DNA from 2 places in the Paenibacillus sp. W2I17 genome. Region 2 is predicted to be linked to the other one. Evidence: riboswitches for the same ligand, from Rfam matches in the RefSeq annotation. Region 2 holds a riboswitch; the other holds the start of a gene.

Region 1 (9,013 bases), 2.1 Mb from region 2:
ACATCTACCTCGAACACTTCCGGCAGTGCCGCTGCTTCCGAACGGAGCATTTCCCGGGGAATCAACGTATCCGCAGCCTGACGAGGAACGTCACATTCTGGCAAGGAATAAGCGACACGTCCCGGGCTGCTGAGTTCAAAGATCAATGCTTGCTCCGGTGCAGGGGATAAGGTCTGTGCGTTGAATTTTTCTGTCACAGATTGAGCCGAAGTGGAGACAGAGGTACCTGTTTCCGATTGTCCTTGTACCGATGTTGTCGTTGTCGTCGTTGTCGTTTCCTGAGTCACAGCGATCCCTCCAATGCTCGTGCGAATTCGTCAATCTCTTCCTTACTGCGTCGTTCGGTAACAGCAATCAGCATATGTCCGGCAAGCTCCGGGTAATCACGTCCGAGTTCGTAACCACCAATAAAGCCCGCATCCAGCAATTTCAACTGAAGGGCATCCACGTCGGTTCCTTCAGGAAGCTTAATAACAAACTCATTAAATGTTGGTGCATTAAAAGTAAGGCTAACTCCAGGAATCGCAGTTAATGTATTGAGGGTGTAATGACTCTTTTGCAAATTCAGATCCGCGACATCGATCATGCCCTGTTTACCCATGATGGACATATACACAGATGCGCTGAGTGCAAGCAAAGCCTGGTTGGAACAGATATTGGATGTCGCCTTTTCGCGGCGGATGTGCTGTTCACGTGCTTGCAGTGTCAGTACAAAACCACGCTTGCCGTTGCGATCCGTTGTTTGGCCTACAATTCGGCCAGGAATTCGGCGCATATGAGGCTGGGATACGGCGAAATATCCGCATGTTGGGCCGCCGAGTGAAGCGGCGATGCCGAGGGGCTGCGCATCACCTACAACGATGTCGGCACCCAGCTTGCCTGGGGCTTCCAGCAGACCCAGCGATAGCGGGTTAGCACTTACAACGAGCAGGCCCTTGTGCGCATGCACGAGGTCAGCGGCTTGCTTCACATTTTCCACTGCACCAAAGAAGTTCGGGCTCTGGATCATGACAGCAGCGGTATCGTCCGATATGGCGGCTTGCAGGGCATCCCAATCAGTGACGCCATCCTTATAACCAATCTCGACAATCTCCAAACTCAATCCGTGCGCATACGCCTGCAATACCTGACGGGCTTCCGGATGAACGGTACGGGATACGATGAGCTGTTTGCGACGAGTTGCCGCTGCGGCCAGGTTTCCTGCTTCGGCAAAGGCAGTTGCACCGTCATACATACTGGCATTGGCCACAGCCATACCGGTTAATTCACAGATGTAGGATTGAAATTCGAAAATGGCCTGTAGTTCACCTTGGCTGATCTCAGGCTGATAAGGTGTGTAGGCAGTGTAGAACTCGGAACGGGATATGACATGATTGATGACGGAAGGAACATGATGATCATATATACCTGCGCCGAGGAAGCTGGCGTGTGTTTCGAAATTGGCGTTGGCGCCAGCTTGTTTGGACATATGACGTGTCAGCGCATATTCATCGAGTTTGGAGGATACGGGCAGCTCGCCCTGATAACGAATCTCCTGCGGAATGTCCTGAAACAGATCCTCCAGCGTATCCACACCGATGGTTGCGAGCATGGCGCTCTGATCTTGCTCAGTCATGGGAATGTAACGGTGCTTGCTCATGCTTGATCAGCTCCTTGAGTAGGTGTCTTCGACGTACGTGTCCGTTTATGAAAAGGGGTCTTCACGACCTCGGCTTTTAGTTTCTTGCCGCGGATCTCAATCTCAAGCGGGGTTCCCAGCGCAGCGTATTTGCTGTCGATGAGGGCAAGCCCCAGATTACGCTTCAATGTAGGTGATTGCGTGCCTGTTGTCACTTCACCAATCTGTACGCCTTCGGCGTAAATCGGATAGTGGGGGCGAGGAATACCACGCTCCAGCACTTCGATGCCGACCAGTTTGCGGGCGAGCCCGTCAGTTTTTTGCTGTAACAAGGCTTCGTGTCCGATAAAAGGTCCGGCGTTCAGCTTCACAAACATGCCAACGCCAGCCTCAAGCGGAGAGATGGTTGCCGACAGTTCCTGTCCATACAGGGGGAGCCTTGCTTCAAAGCGCAGTGTATCCCGGGCACCAAGTCCGGTTGGTACGAGTCCGTGACCTTCACCGGCTTTCATTAATCCATTCCAGACCACAGCAGCCTGGTCCGCAGGAACATATAGTTCAAAGCCATCTTCACCGGTATAACCGGTACGGGACAACAGTAATTTTACTCCGCATACTTCAGCATCCTGCACAAAACGAAACGGTTCAATCGAGCTTACATCCGTATCTGTAACTTTCCCGATAATGTCTACAGCCAGTGGACCTTGCAAGGCGAGCAGCGCCGTCTGCTCCGAATCGTTGGTCATGCTTACGCCAGGGATCAAGTGCTCTTGCAGCCACGCCCAATCCTTGTTGATGTTGGAGGCGTTAACAACGAGCATATAATGCTGATCTTCCAGCTTATACACAAGCAGATCATCCACCACACCGCCATCTGGATAACACATCAGGGTGTACTGGGCTTGACCGGGAACCAGCGTGGTCACATCATTGGTCGTCATTTGTTGCAAAAAAACTTCAGCCTGCTCACCCTGTACTGTGAATTCGCCCATATGGGATACATCAAACAGTCCCGCGCGCTCGCGTACGGCTTCATGTTCTTTCTGGATTCCGCTAAATTGTACCGGAAGCTCCCAGCCTCCAAAATCAATGCACCGTACGCCTTCGTATTGCTGATACAGTGGGAAGAGTGGTGTTCTAAGCAAATCGGACATCAAATCACCTCGTCATGGGCCGTCAGCCGGCCGGATATACAATCGTGGATCAATGAACCAGGGTATTTTTAAATTTTCAGCTAGATACTTTCATCACATAAGTATGGTAAGGCAGCTATGACAGCGCCGATCTGAATCCTGTTTTTCGTTTTTTGGGAAAAAGGAAAAGGACAGGCCAAAGAATCGGCATGCCAAGTAGCACGCTGTATTCTAAGGCTCTGTCCCTTGTACCTGAGAGTTACCCCGCTACGTTGTGCAGCAGGTTTCCCCTTGGGTGATCATAACGCCCGCACAGGGCGAATAGATGCTCTCCAGAGTTGCGTCCCGTAAAAGTCCTTTTGCCTGAGAGATTCACCCCCGCTTATCGGTGGTTTACTCCTTCGGCGTTACCTCATGTGCATCCCGAATCGGGTGTCACGGGTAATCTCTCCCTTTACATTCATCCGCGGGTATAACATAGTCCAATAAACACATTTACTCCTCTCATTAAAACGTGAATCCACTACTGATGTCAAGAACGATATCATAGATAATGATTAAAAACCGAATATTTAATATTATTTTAATAATATTGTTCGTGTATTTATAAAGAGTGCGCTTACTATTCTAATATTCACCAGTATATGAAGAAAGAGTGTAATCCGGTTACAGGATTTAGAGGTGTTCAGCAAATAAATTGTGAGGTATCTTGACATTTGATTCAAAAATATCATACGCTATGTTCTGGGAAAAAGGTTAAGGTCAAAGAACGCATGTACTCATTAATGAAAAGCGAGGCGGATATCGATGAGCGAATTGAAAAGTGATTTCCTGTACAGTGAAGAGCACGAATGGGTGCAAACCGTAGGGGAGGATACTGTACGTATTGGCATTACCGAGTTCGCGCAGCATCAGCTGGGTGACATTGTGTTTGTGGAATTGCCTGACCTTGAAACTAATGTAAAAGCAGAAGACAGCATTGGAACGATCGAATCGGTCAAAACGGTTTCGGACTTGTTTTCTCCAGTCACTGGTTCAATCATTGCGGTGAATGATTCGTTGCAGGACTCACCTGAACTGGTAAACAGCTCTCCTTACGAGGAAGGCTGGATGATCGAGATTCGTGTTGAGGGAGATCTGTCTGCAGCATTGTCCACATTGATGAATGCAGATGCGTATCGCAAACATACCGAAGAATAGAATCAATGAACTTGTACTTATTAACATATGATTTTATAGAAAAATGAGATGTGCTTCATGTTATTGCGACCTGTGTGAGCTTGATGCTTGCACAGGTTTTTTTGTGCTTTCCAAGGAACGTTGTGAATACTGATTCAGGCAGATTGTGATGCAAATTGTCTGATTAGACCAAGCTATAGGTTAGAAAATGATTTTGGAAATGATAAAAGTCATAGGCGAGAAAAGCCTTATGTACCAATGAGTTCAGCCATTATGCATAGATAAAAACGATTACATAACCTAATGTTGTCATCATTGTTCATGACGAAAGTACGCTTTCATTTCATTGAACAGGAGAGCATTCTCGCTTAGGATTACAGCAGGGGAGAAATGATACCCCTTTCATAATCATAATCACTTGATCCAAGGAGGATAATACAATGAGTAATTTGGACCAATCGTCCAATTCCAAAGGTGGGCTACGGGTTGGTGTTCAGCGTTTTGGCCGATTCCTGAGTGGTATGGTCATGCCGAATATGGGAGCGTTCATCGCCTGGGGATTAATTACGGCTCTGTTCATTCCAACAGGCTGGTTCCCTAACGAGACGCTTGCCCAGCTAGTCGATCCGATGATCAAATATTTGCTGCCACTGTTAATCGGTTACACCGGGGGTACGATGGTGCATGGCCAGCGTGGTGGTGTCGTGGGTGCCATTATGACCATTGGGGTCATCGTGGGTAGCGATATTCCGATGTTCCTCGGGGCCATGATCGCTGGACCTCTGGCAGCATGGATCATCAAAAAATTCGATAAATCGATCGAAGGTAAAATTAGAGCCGGATTTGAAATGCTGGTTAACAACTTCTCAGCCGGTATTATTGGCGGAATCTTGGGCATATTTGCGCTACTGGGCATTGGGCCTGCTGTAGAAGCCATTAGCAAAGTATTGTCTGCCGGGGTGCAAGGCTTAATGAATCTGGGCTTGCTGCCGCTGGTCAACCTGATTATCGAACCGGGTAAAGTATTGTTCCTAAACAATGCAATTAACCACGGTATTCTTACGCCTATTGCAACAGATCAAGCAAGAGAATTAGGGCAATCCGTATTATACATGCTTGAATCCAACCCGGGTCCGGGACTTGGTATCTTGCTTGCTTACTGCTTCTTCGGACGCGGAATGGCCAAATCTTCTGCACCAGGTGCCGTTATCATTCATTTCTTCGGGGGAATTCATGAGATCTACTTCCCTTACATTCTGATGAGACCGATTCTGATTCTTGCCGCAATTGCGGGTGGCGTCGCAGGTACATTAACATTTATGCTCACCGGAGCAGGACTTGTTTCAGCACCATCACCGGGTAGTATTATCGCGTATTTCCTCTTAACACCAAAAGGTGGATACCTGCCGATGCTCGCAGGGGTGCTTGTAGCAGCCGTCGTTTCTTTCCTTGTGGCAGCATTGTTGCTGAAAACGGGTAAACAAAAGGACGAAGATCTGGAGTCCGCATCCAGTCGCATGAAAGATATGAAGAGTCAAGGAACCGTGCCAAACGCTGGCATTACGGCTAACCAACGTGAAGCAGACAGAGCTGCGGATATGGCCTTTTCTACTGTGAAAACAGATGTGAAAAAGATCGTCTTCTCCTGTGATGCAGGTATGGGATCGAGTGCCATGGGCGCTTCCATTCTACGCAAGAAGATGAAGGCCGAGGGGATTGACGTTACGGTGACCAATACGGCCATCAGTGATATCCCGCCGGATGCAGATGTGGTGATCACACAACAAGTATTAACCGATCGTGCCCGCTCTGTGGCGCCGAATGCAGAACATATATCCATCGACAACTTCCTAAAAAGCCCGGAATATGATGCGCTCGTTGAACGTCTGAAGTAATTGCACGCATTCGTTTTCCCTGAGCCGGAGGCTGAGATATGAGTATTACCAAAAGACAACGCGAAATCGTGGAGTTTCTGTTGGAGCACCCACATGAAGTCACTGCCGGCGAAATCGCCGTTGAAGTAAAAGTCAGTACCCGAACGGTTCATCGCGAGCTTCAAATGATTGAACAATGGCTTGAACCTTTGGGGATGAGACTGGAAAAAAAATCAGGAACCGGTATTCGAATTGATTCCGGTTCGGATGATCTGACTGCATTGCGACAGCAACTGGAGGGTAAAGAATATGTAGAGTTTACGCCAGAAGAGCGTAAGCTCTTCATGCTTTGCATCCTGCTTGATGAGTCAGAGCCTGTGAAGTTGCTTGCTCTTGCTTCGGATCTGAAGGTGACTGTGTCCACGGTAACCACTGATCTGGACGATCTGGAGTTACGGATTCTTCAGGCTGGACTGAAGCTGGTCCGCAGGCGTGGATATGGTGTCAAAATTAACGGAAGTGAGACGTTTCATCGCACAGCCATTGCTGCACTTGCCCTCGAATTTCTGGATGAGTCTGATCTGTTCGGAAGACAGCCAGAACAAGGAGGCTCCATCGTAAACCAAAAACTGCTGGATATGATTGGACATGGTGATGTGCTAACGGTCGAAAATGCGTTATGGCAGCCGGATATCGAATGGCTGGAGAACATCCCGGAACGGCAATACATGAAGCTGCTGATTCAATTATCCGTAGCAGTTGTACGTATCCGTAAAGGCTTTGGCATTGGGCGTATATCTCCCCGGGAGAAGAAGGGAGATGAAATTGCAGAGCAGGGTGAGATAAAGGTTCCGCCTTATCTGGCTTCCCGCTTGTGCAGTGTTCTATCCACCCAGCTGGGGCTGACATTCTCCCAAGATGAGCAGGCTTATTTTCACAGACTATTAATTGAGACAGAACAACGGATTCACTCTTCACGGCTGTTGCCGATAGACGACTTGATTTTACTGGACAGGGTACATTCACTGATTGATCAGATGCAGGCTAGAACTCATTATGCCTTTCATGAGGATCGTTTGCTTCGTGAGGGTCTGATTGGTCATATGCAACCTGTAATGGAGCGAATTGAAGAACAGCAGATCATTCGTAATCCGTTGCTGCAGCAGATTCGAAAGGATTATGATTCACTCTTCGAAGATGTCAAAAAATCCGTGCATCAAGCTTGGCCGGGTGTGAAAGTTCCGGATGAGGAAATTGGTTTCTTGGTCATGCATTTTGGAGCTTCCATTGAGAGGTTGCGTGCATTGAAACGGGAAATCAGGGCGATCATTGTGTGTACAAGCGGAATCGGATCATCACGTATGCTTTCCAGTCGACTGACGAAGGAGATTCCCGAGATTCGGATCATGGACAGTGTGTCCTGGTATGAAGCTACGCGAATCCCTACAGATGAATATGACCTGGTGTTATCCACTGTCGATCTGCCGATGGATGAGCATCAATATTACAAAGTGAGCCCACTGCTCACGGCAGAAGAGAGTGAGCAGCTGCGTCATTTTATCAGGACAACAACGTTACAACGACAGCATCACAAGCCGCAGGAAACAGAGGTTCAGACGACAAGTCGTTACTCGAACCCTGACGGAATGGAAGCTATTCTGGTTGAAATCGTCCGGATTATCGGGAAGTTTCAGGTGTACTCGCTGGATAACCAGGATATTGGTTTCTATAAAACCGTATATGCGATGTGCAACGTCCTCCATGAATCTGGTGTGTTGAAGGAACCGGAGGAGATTGCGAAACGGTTGGAGGCACGTGAAGCAGTGGGGAGTCAAAAGATTCCCGGCACAAGACTTGCGCTGTTCCATACACGCAGTGAGGGCATCTACAGGCCGTCTATCAGCCTATTTCAGCTCACTGAGCCACTCCTTCGTACGCCGGATGATCCGGCAGGAGTTACCCATATCCTCTTGATGCTCGGTCCCAGAGAATTATCCAAGGAAAGCCTGGAGGTTCTCAGTGAGATTAGCGCACTGTTATTGCAGGAAGAAATGATTGCATTGCTGGAGAAGGGAATCAGGGATGAACTCATTCATTACCTTTCCCAGGAACTGGTTGGATTTTACCGCAGTAAAACCGAAATTGGAGGTCAAAAATGATGAGTATGTTAACAACAGATAAAGTCATCTTGAATGCGACGGCTCAGGACAAATATGAAGCGATTCGTATGGCAGGACAGATTCTGAAGGATGCAGGACATATTACTGCTGATTACATTGAGAAGATGATTGAACGCGAAGAGATTGTCTCGACCTATGTAGGGAACGGACTTGCGATCCCGCACGGTACGAAGGAATCCAAATCTTTCATTTTATCCACAGGTATCTCTGTCATTCAGTATCCACAGGGTGTTGATTTTGGCGAAGAAAAAGCCTATATGGTGATTGGTATCGCGGCTCAAGGCGGGGAGCATATGGAGATCTTGACTAGCATCGCGGTGATCTGTGCTGAAGATGAGAATATGGAGGCCCTGCGACTGGCGAAAACAGCCGAAGAAGTTATTGCTATTCTGGAAAGTGAAATGGAGCTATGAAGGCCCTACACTTTGGCGCAGGTAACATTGGACGCGGGTTCATTGGATTGATTCTCTCCCGTGCAGGGTATGAGGTGATTTTCTCCGACGTGAATCAGGACTTGGTAACGGCTCTCCAGCAACGGGGACAGTACACGGTGGAACTGGCTAACGAGAGCAAGGATCAGGAGACCGTCACGGGTGTAAACGCAATCGATGGGACTCAGTTAGAAACGGTTGCCCAAACTGTGGTGGAAGCAGATATGATTACAACCGCAGTGGGTGTAGGAGTACTAAAGCATATTGCACCAGGCATTGCGAAAGGACTTGAGAAGAGACTGAATTCAGGTCCTGCTCAAAACCCTCTCCACATTATTGCTTGTGAGAACGCCATTGGAGCCAGTACGCAATTGAAAGAACATGTATATGCTCTGCTCAATGAAGACGTACGTTCCCTTGCGGATCAGTACATTTATTTCCCCGATTCAGCAGTAGACCGGATTGTGCCTATTCAGCATCATGAAGATCCTCTGCATGTACAGGTAGAGCCTTTTTACGAGTGGGTGGTGGATCGCTCCCAGATGGCTCCTGCATTCAAACCAGTTGAGGGCATTGTATATGTCGATGATCTGGAGCC
Region 2 (9,013 bases):
TCGCGTTCACGGTGGCGGCTGTCGGACAGTTGATGCACCATCTGATTGAAGGATTCTTCCAGTTGACCAATCTCGTCTGACCGGCGGATATCTACCGGAAGCGGGAGGCCTTCCTTGCCTGTGGTCATCATGGCCGTCTGCAAACGAATAAGTCGTTTGCGAATGCGTGCAAAGAAGAGAAACGACATAATGATGAAGATCAGAAAGATGAGGGTCATTACGATACCAAGATACAAAAGTTCCATCGGCCAGTTACTCTGATTCATTTGCAGAAGTGACCGCGGCACTTCAATGATCATGAATCCCTGTCCTTTGTCCTGCTCATCTCCGCCAATATATGCAACTACGGTCAGTGGATCACGATAGGAGGCTTCTTTCATGAATTGCACGGTATTGTTCGCATTCCATAAGGATGGAATATGAGTCTCTGTCGTTTGCCCGGAATCCAGTGACCATCTCAATGTCGTGTCTGTTCTGCCATCCGGCGACGTGGATTTCAGAAGCGTTACATCTTCACCACCGAGAATAAAGAGGGTCTCACCGCTCACATTCACACGATACATGGAAGATTTGGGATATGAGTCATGTAATTGCTCCAACCGGGCCTTAATCTCTTCATCCGAAGCACCATCCAGGTTCTTCGATTCACGTGACCAGATATTACTGATCCTAGTAACATCACCGTAAGGTGCTGCTCGGTCTGTGTTCGTATTATTCACTACGACAATATATATAACGGATATGATTGGAAGGACAACAGGCACAAACAATATTGCCGCCAGGATCAGGAGGATGTATCTGGACATCAAGGAGCGCCCAAAGCGAAGCTTGCGCCGCCTGGATTGCTTTTGATCCATGCTTCGTTCTCCCTTCCGTTCTCCCTTCATGATCTTCCGTTCTCTGAACCACCGGATCATGGCTTCTTCACACGATATCCCACACCACGGACCGTCTGAATAACTACAGGATTGGCCGGATCAAGCTCCAGCTTTTCGCGTAGATGTCGAATATGTACCATTAAAGTCTTGTCCCCATCCAGATAAGGCTCGTTCCAGACGGCTTCATAGATCTGCTCTTTCGTGCGAATCATGCCCATATGTCGTAGCAGGTAGGCGAAGATGTGGAACTGTTTTCCCGATAAAATAATCTCATCTCCCGTCTCCTCATTAACGATCCGGTTGTCCTTCTCATAGATGGAGAGATGATCCAGCTTCAGGGCAGCATCCGTGGATACCGCTGTTCCTGCCTTACGCAGTTGTACTTCAATCCGGGCAGCCAGTTCATCGGGGTGAAATGGTTTGGTCACATAGTCATCGGCAAAATCAAGACCGTGCAACTTATCGTCAATGGACGTTCTGGCCGAGAGCATGACAATAGGCACCGCGGGATGTTCTTTTTTCAGTCGCTGGCCCACCGTAAATCCATCCAGCCCGGGCAGCATGACATCCAGAATAATGAGTGAGCAACCGATAGCAGCCTCCGCTGCACCTTCACCACTGCCGAGCCATACCACCTCATAACCGCGCTCCTCCAGATCGGCTCTGACCCAAGTCGCAATTTCCGTATCATCTTCAATATATAACAGTTTGGTTTTCATCCGAATATTCGTTTCCTTTCTGTCCCCATTGGGTTAATGATATATCTGAGCATAATAATGATAAAAGCTGCCTATAACATATGGATTCATGTCTTATTGAAACAATGTTAAAGTCCTTTACGTTACCACACATTCTAATTATAGCGTATTCATTAACGTGGGGAATGTCATATTAATCAAGTCTACCAAGTACATACTATATCCACACCTGACGGGAGGAAATTCATCATGCTGCTGGAAGCCATCTATCATCAACCGAAACGTAACTGGGCCTATGCCTATGACCAAGATACAATCCATCTGCGCCTGCGTGCCAAAAAGAATGATCTGACCGAGGTACATGCCCTGACCGGGGATAAATATGCGTGGGATGCAACCAAAGCTCTGGTTCCCTTAACGAAGTTCACCTCTGACTCCATGTTCGATTACTACGAGGGTGAGGTGAAACCTCCCTACCACCGACTGAAATACTCTTTTCTGCTCAAAAACGGAGACGAACAGATCTGGATGACCGAGACGGACTTCCAGGAAGAAGAACCGGACGATCCGGGTCGTATGTTCCAGTTCCCTTATATTCATGCCGGAGCTGTATTCACACCCCCTGCATGGGTTAAGGATGCGGTGTTCTATCAGATTTTCCCTGAACGATTCGCCAACGGCAACCCGGATATTAGTCCGGAAAAGGTAGAGCCGTGGGGCGGCGAGCCAACACCTTTCAATTTCTTCGGCGGTGACCTTCAGGGCGTGATCGACCATCTGGATTACATCAGCGATCTTGGCATTAATGCGATCTACTTCACACCCATCTTCGAAGCCACCACCAATCACAAATACGATACCGAAGACTACCTGCGGGTAGACCGGCACTTTGGTGACGCAGATACCGTGAAACGACTGGTCGAGCTGTGCCATGCACGCGGAATTCGCGTACTTCTGGATGCTGTGTTCAACCATTCCGGGAAGACATTTGCGCCGTTTGTGGATGTGCAAAAGAACGGAGAACAATCCAAATACAAGGACTGGTTTCATGTACATGAATACCCGCTGGACGTGAAGGATGGCATTCCTACGTATGAGACCTTCGGATTCGAAGCGCACATGCCAAAGCTGAATACGGAGAATGCCGAGGTTAAGGCCTATCTGCTGGAGGTTGCTGAGTACTGGATCAAGGAAGTGGGTGCGGACGGATGGCGGCTGGATGTGGCAGACGAAGTGGACGATGCATTCTGGCGTGATTTCCGCCGTGTAGTCAAAGCGGCTAATCCGGATGCCTACATTCTGGGGGAAGTATGGAACGAGTCTTCTTCCTGGCTGCAAGGCGACCAGTTCGATGCGTCTATGAACTATCCGTTTACCGATGCCGTGAATGCTTTCTTTGTGAAAAATACAATGCACGCCGAACAGTTCGCAAACTCCATCGGGCGACAGTTATCCCGTTATCCGCTTCAGGCTAGCGAAGTGGCGTTTAACTTGCTGGACAGCCACGACACCCCGCGACTGCTCACGCTGTGTGAAGGCGACCAGCGCAAGATGAAGCTGGCTGCGTTATTCCAGTTCAGTTACATGGGAGCGCCATGCATCTATTACGGAGACGAGATTGGCATGGATGGCGAACATGATCCGGGCTGCCGTAAATGCATGGAATGGGATGAAGCGAAGCAGGACCGAGAGCTGTTCGACTTTTATCAGAAACTGATCTCCCTGCGTCATGCTCATCCTGCCCTGCGTGCAGAAGGCACCGTTCGTTTCCTGCAGGCTCGTCCCGATGGCAGCCAACTGGTATTTGAGCGACAAAATGAGGAGGAACGCATTTTGGTTCTGTTCAATCGATCAGAAGAGACGGCTATTGTCGAGCTGGAGGCTGGGGACGAGGAATGGACCGAGTTATTTGGCGGAAACCATCGTACCGCCCAGGAAGATGGCGTACTCGCCATTGAACTGCCCGCGTATGGATATGCCGTATTGAGTACGGCTGTGAGTCAGGACTAGAGTTATAATACACATCATACATCTGAGCCACATCTAAATAGCCTATCTTCGCTTCATCTGGCAGCATAAAACAAGCGTCCTGCAGAACCCTGATTCGGGTTCACGGACGCTTGTTTTGTATTTTTGTATTCGCCGTTATACATAATAATGTCACTATTTATATATCGGTGGTCCCGGTTCAGCTTAAACCTGAGTATCCTTGTCCATTTGAGCATTGTCCGCCCCACTTGTAGTTGTGTCAGAATCCGCTGGCTTTGACTCCTGCTCAGGCTCGGCACGCTTTGCCTTTGGTTTAGCCAACTTCTGCATCATTTTGCGGCCGGTTGGTGTCTGGGCCAGTCCGCCCTGGGCTGTCTCCCGATGGCGGCTCGGCATCGCACTGCCTACTTCCAGCATGACGTCGATGACTTCATCTGACGGAATAGCACTACGCACTCCGGCCAGGGCCATGTCAGCCGCAGCCAGCGCCGTAACTGCACCCAGTCCATTACGGACGATGCACGGGATTTCAACAAGGCCTGCGACCGGATCGCAGATAAGGCCCAGTGTATTTTTTAACGCCAAGCCTACGGCATGAACGACCTGTTCCGGTGTACCTCCACGCAGTTCAACCATGGCACCCGCAGCCATGCCGATTGCAGAACCCACTTCCGCCTGACAGCCACCCTCGGCACCGGAGATAAATGAATTGTTGGCAATAACATAACCAATCGCTCCCGCACAGAACAACCCGTTCACCAAATGTTCGTCCGTCCAGCCAAATCGCTCCTGTGAGCTAATAAACACACCGGGGATGATGCCGCAGGAACCGGCTGTTGGTGTTGCCACGATCCGACCCATGGAGGCATTCACTTCAGATACACACAGGGCATACGCCATGGCAAGTGCGGAAGCATCTCCTGAACAAGTCTCACCCTTGCGGATGTACTCGGCCATTTTTTTGCCGTCTCCACCCGTTAACCCACTGCGTGATGTTGTATCTTCCGTTAACCCTTTGCGTACCGCTTCCTTCATCACTTGATAATATTCAGACATCTGCTTCACAACATCTGCTTCTGGTGTATTGGTCTCCTGAACCTGCTCCTCGATCATCAGCTGTGCAATTGTTTTGGATTCCGCTGTACAGATCGTATTCAGTTCGTGCAAATGTTTAAACCGCATCCGAACCAACTCCTCTCTTCAAATCGATAACACGAATGTCCAGCACATGGTCGAGCTCCTTTAGACGCTTGAGCATATCGGGATTAGGCACACCATCCATTTCCATCGCGGTAAGCGCTTCGCCATCACGGGCTTTCCGGTCCACCTGCATATACCCGATGTTAACCCCGGATGAACTGATCGTGGACGTTACCGAGGCGAGCACCCCCGCTTTGTCCGCATGTCGCAGAACAAGTGTCGGAAACTCACCACTAATCTGAACACGAAAATCATTCATCGCATGCACCGATACGCTTCCACCACCAATGGATGCACCGATTAAGGAGCAGGCACGTTCTCCATGCCACAACTCAATTTTGACCGTATTTGGATGAGGAGCAGGCAGGCCACTTGTATAAAACTCAACCTCCATGCCCGCTTCCTCTGCGTATTGCTCTGCATCCGGGATACGCGGATCGTCTGTGACATAATCCAGCAGACCGCCAATCAGTGCCAGATCTGTTCCGTGCCCCTGATACGTATCAGCGAATGAACCGTATAACGTCAGCCGGGCACGATCTGGCGTACATCCTAGCCACTGTCGAGCGATTCTTCCCAGCCTTGCTGCTCCAGCTGTATGTGAACTTGAAGGCCCCGTCATGGACGGACCAATTATTGAGAAAACATCTTTAAATCGCACCTTGTAACCCTCCAATTAAATTCGTCATTTCCATCCAGATTCCATGCCGTAATGTTCCTTTTTTGCTGAATGATGACATCAAAAAAGGACAGAAGAAGGCCTCAGGCCCTCTCTCTGTCCTCGATACCTGAGAGTTTCACAATCAGCAGTGTCTCACGACAAGGTGCATTGTCTGCAATTACAGACAAGGTCACCGGACTGACTGATCATATACCCCTTGGGTGGCGCAGTTCGCGCACTCTCCAGAGTTGCGTCCAACGATGGTACATTTACCTGAGAGATTAACCACTGCGCCGGGTGCGCAGCGGCTTGCTCCTTCGGTGCCTGAACACTAGCCATTTTGCTTGGCTAACCCAGGTCTCTCCCGCTCGTTATCATCCGCTTATATTCACTTCCTCGTTCAACTCACATCGAACGTGTGTCTTCTGTTCAATTGGATCATATCTGGTACATATACTTACAGATTAATATGCTACACATTATATGTCAATAAAAGTGACGTATAATTACCATCTTTATCAACTCATTAGGAATGATTAGGCAGCTTCAATTCATTTATCCAAGCTTGAAGCTTCTCTTTCGTCCATCCTTCGTTTTCACCCATAATGGAGTAACGCAAGCCATTCTCACTCCATGATATGTTCCGAATGCTCTTCATATATGAACCCTCGGTGTTACGAACCTTAATCTTGGCTTCATCCGGCATTAGTGTATCGTCCACATTTTCTTCCGGCATCTTGAATACCGTCAGGCTGACTTCTACCTTGTCGTTACTTACGTAATACAAGGTTACTTCATCTCTGCTCAGCTCACCGCGCGATGTAGACATTTCGATCCGTGATAGTTCGAATTCTCCACTCATGTCCTGTAGGAACGGCTGTTCCAACGCTTTTTCCGCTTCCTCTAGGGTCACTTCGGAATTCTGCATCATATCGTTCAAGTCCTTCACATCGACCTCCTTAGGGATGTCAATTACGAAAGTATCCTTTGTGAATTCAGGGTCATACTGAATCGGATCATAGACCATTTCTGATTTTCCATCCCCATACGCGCTGTTTACTTTGACAATCATCCACGTTTTGGGATCTACCCAATACTCTGAAGATATGGAGAATGCGCCTTCTTCTTTTGGTGTCAATTCAATATGAATGACGTCCTGTCCATGAAGTTTCTCCTGTCCCATCATATTCACATCATGCGTAGTACGTAACCGCTCTAGTTGATCGAGCAATATTTGCTTCTGGGTTTGATTAGGTTGTTGTGACACGGATGATGCATCCATGGAATATGCTGCCCCTGTTTCTTTTTCATATATGATGATCTTCTTTCCATCATTAACTGCGTAACTGACATTGCCATTCTCTGATGTTTCCGTGCGCTTTCGTCCGGTTTCACCATCTACCCATTCCTTAATTTGCAACGTGTTAGTCAGCTTGTCATCTGCCCATATCTTCATCACACCTTCCGCATAATACGAGGCGGGTTCTGTTTCTGCTGAGACAACCTTCTCAATCATCTCATCTCCTGACATAGCCAGCATATCCTTCTCCGCGCAACCTCCAAGCAGGGCGCCTGCCAACACAGCAGTACCCAGCATCATCCATCCTTTTTTCATCATCTTATCCACCCTCTCTGCGTTTACATTCTCCATGTTCAGGCAATCGGCATGCTGCCAGCGTTCCATATCCTTCGTATGACCACATGCGCATATCCCCTCCGTGCTTTATCGCAACCCGTTTGGCTATACTCAATCCCAATCCCGAACCACCTGCATACGTCTTCTCCTCCTGATTCTGGTGTTGAACATAGGGTTCGAAGATACGAATGAGCTGTTCTTCAGGAATAGCAGGACCTTCGTTTTGTACTATGATCAATGTTGCTCCCGCCCTGTAGTTATCCAATTCAGCTCTAAGCGAAGGAATAATCCATTCAGGAAGCTCCCAATCTGAAGCAATAACCCCTAGTCCCATTACACCGTTCGTCCTTGTGTGGCGTAGTGCATTATTTATCAGATTATCTGTCAGGCGCATCAGTTGTTCGGGATGAACTCGGTACAGTTGATCTGTGCGGACATCCATCTTCACGTCAATCTGATCACGCTCGGCAAGTCCCTCATAGCTCCCAAGCAGCATATCAAAAAACTCTTCACCTTCCACCTTAACCATGGCCATCTCCGATTCACTGGAACCCAGCGCCGTATACATCTCAAGTTCACTAATCATCTGTTTCATCCGCTCCACATTTCCGAGCAGCACATCCTGATATTCCTGCCTTTCAAGGCGTTTCAGTTGACGATCACCGTTAAGTACTTCCGTATAGGCACTAATGGACATCAACGGTGTTTTCAGATCATGGGATAACGAGGCGATCATGAGCTCTTTTTCTTTTTGCTCCCTCTCCACATCGGCCTGAGTATGTCTGATCTTGTCTTGCATTGCATCAAACTGTTGGAGCAAGATGCCCATTTCATCATGACGAACAGGTACCACATCCGTAGCAGCCTCTCCCCGTGCAAAAGCATCCATTCGTTCTATGAGATATTTCATCGGCCGAAAGAGCTTTCGAGATAGCAACCACAGCACTGTTCCGTATAACAGGATAAAGAAAGTAGCAGTGAGACCCATGACCCAGGTTGTCCGCAAGGATATGCCTTCCAGCCAATCTCCACGCAGCATGACGATTTCGTAAATGCCAACCAACTCACCTTTTTCCCATACGGGTTTCTTCAACGAGAATGTACGATGACGAATCTGTAATTTGTACAAATTACGATACAGCTCCCGCCCCCCCAACGGTGTAAGCTCCAGAAGACCATGTACTCCCCCCTGATGTGTACACCCGAATCCCTGTTGGTAAATACAGATCAAAGTTCACCCGACCATTCTCCAATTCGGAGAGTGCAGCGAAAGCATCAGGCGAGTGCAGCTGGTACAGTCCCGGGTCAGATAAAGCCAGTTCAATAGGAGCTAATTGTCCGGACAACTCTACATATTCCGTTACGGCACGCTGATCATTGTAATAGTTATACAGGGAGTACAGCGCCCACCCAGCAGCGACAGGCAGCAGCATTACAATGAGGAAGGCAAGCATTAACCAGTACTTCAACTTCATTCCTCAGGCTCCCCCACGAACCGATAGCCACTACCCCACACCGTCTGAATCCAGCGTGGATGATGGGGCTCGTCACCAAGCTTGGCCCGAAGGCTCTTCACATGAACTGTGACTGTACTCGAGTTCCCCGCCTCTGGCTGACTCCAGACATGTTCATACAGTTCCGCCTTGGTAAACACCCGGCCAGGATGAGAAGCAAGCAGTATGAGCAAAGCCCATTCCTTGTTGGTTAGTGCCACATGTTCTCCATGAAGCTGTGCGCGCTGATTCAAATAATCAATCGATAACCCATCGTTATACTGTCTATCTGTCGAATCCGGCTCTACGCCCTGATATCTGCGGTACCTATTCAGATGAGATTTAATGCGAGCTGTAAGTTCCGTTAGACTGAAGGGCTTCGTAATATAATCGTCAGCTCCCAGCCCAAGCCCCCTGACTTTGCTCTCTTCCTCAATTCGAGCACTCATCATGAGCAG

The links. Region 2 has a riboswitch for glycine ahead of sdaAB (L-serine ammonia-lyase, iron-sulfur-dependent subunit beta). Riboswitches for the same ligand answer to the same signal wherever they lie in the genome.
Region 1: linked by a shared signal. The riboswitch ahead of gcvT (glycine cleavage system aminomethyltransferase GcvT) and the one ahead of sdaAB (L-serine ammonia-lyase, iron-sulfur-dependent subunit beta) in region 2 are both predicted to bind glycine.

The regions. Positions count from the first base shown of each region.
Region 1 covers NZ_JAUSXM010000001.1:6,193,972-6,202,984, forward strand. Annotated here, with positions in the region: gene gcvPB (aminomethyl-transferring glycine dehydrogenase subunit GcvPB) at 1-197, opposite strand, end outside; gene gcvPA (aminomethyl-transferring glycine dehydrogenase subunit GcvPA) at 284-1,639, opposite strand; gene gcvT (glycine cleavage system aminomethyltransferase GcvT) at 1,636-2,772, opposite strand; glycine riboswitch at 2,989-3,089, opposite strand; glycine riboswitch at 3,093-3,215, opposite strand; gene gcvH (glycine cleavage system protein GcvH) at 3,559-3,951, shown strand; gene QF041_RS27730 (PTS mannitol transporter subunit IIBC) at 4,371-5,825, shown strand; gene QF041_RS27735 (BglG family transcription antiterminator) at 5,864-7,963, shown strand; gene QF041_RS27740 (PTS mannitol transporter subunit IIA) at 7,963-8,397, shown strand; gene QF041_RS27745 (mannitol-1-phosphate 5-dehydrogenase) at 8,394-9,013, shown strand, end outside.
Region 2 covers NZ_JAUSXM010000001.1:4,078,750-4,087,762, forward strand. Annotated here, with positions in the region: gene QF041_RS18180 (HAMP domain-containing sensor histidine kinase) at 1-857, opposite strand, end outside; gene QF041_RS18185 (response regulator transcription factor) at 914-1,597, opposite strand; gene QF041_RS18190 (alpha-glycosidase) at 1,826-3,586, shown strand; gene sdaAA (L-serine ammonia-lyase, iron-sulfur-dependent, subunit alpha) at 3,770-4,747, opposite strand; gene sdaAB (L-serine ammonia-lyase, iron-sulfur-dependent subunit beta) at 4,737-5,426, opposite strand; glycine riboswitch at 5,539-5,674, opposite strand; glycine riboswitch at 5,679-5,803, opposite strand; gene QF041_RS18205 (LolA family protein) at 5,953-7,044, opposite strand; gene QF041_RS18210 (sensor histidine kinase) at 7,046-8,191, opposite strand; gene QF041_RS18215 (hypothetical protein) at 8,193-8,537, opposite strand; gene QF041_RS18220 (response regulator transcription factor) at 8,534-9,013, opposite strand, start outside.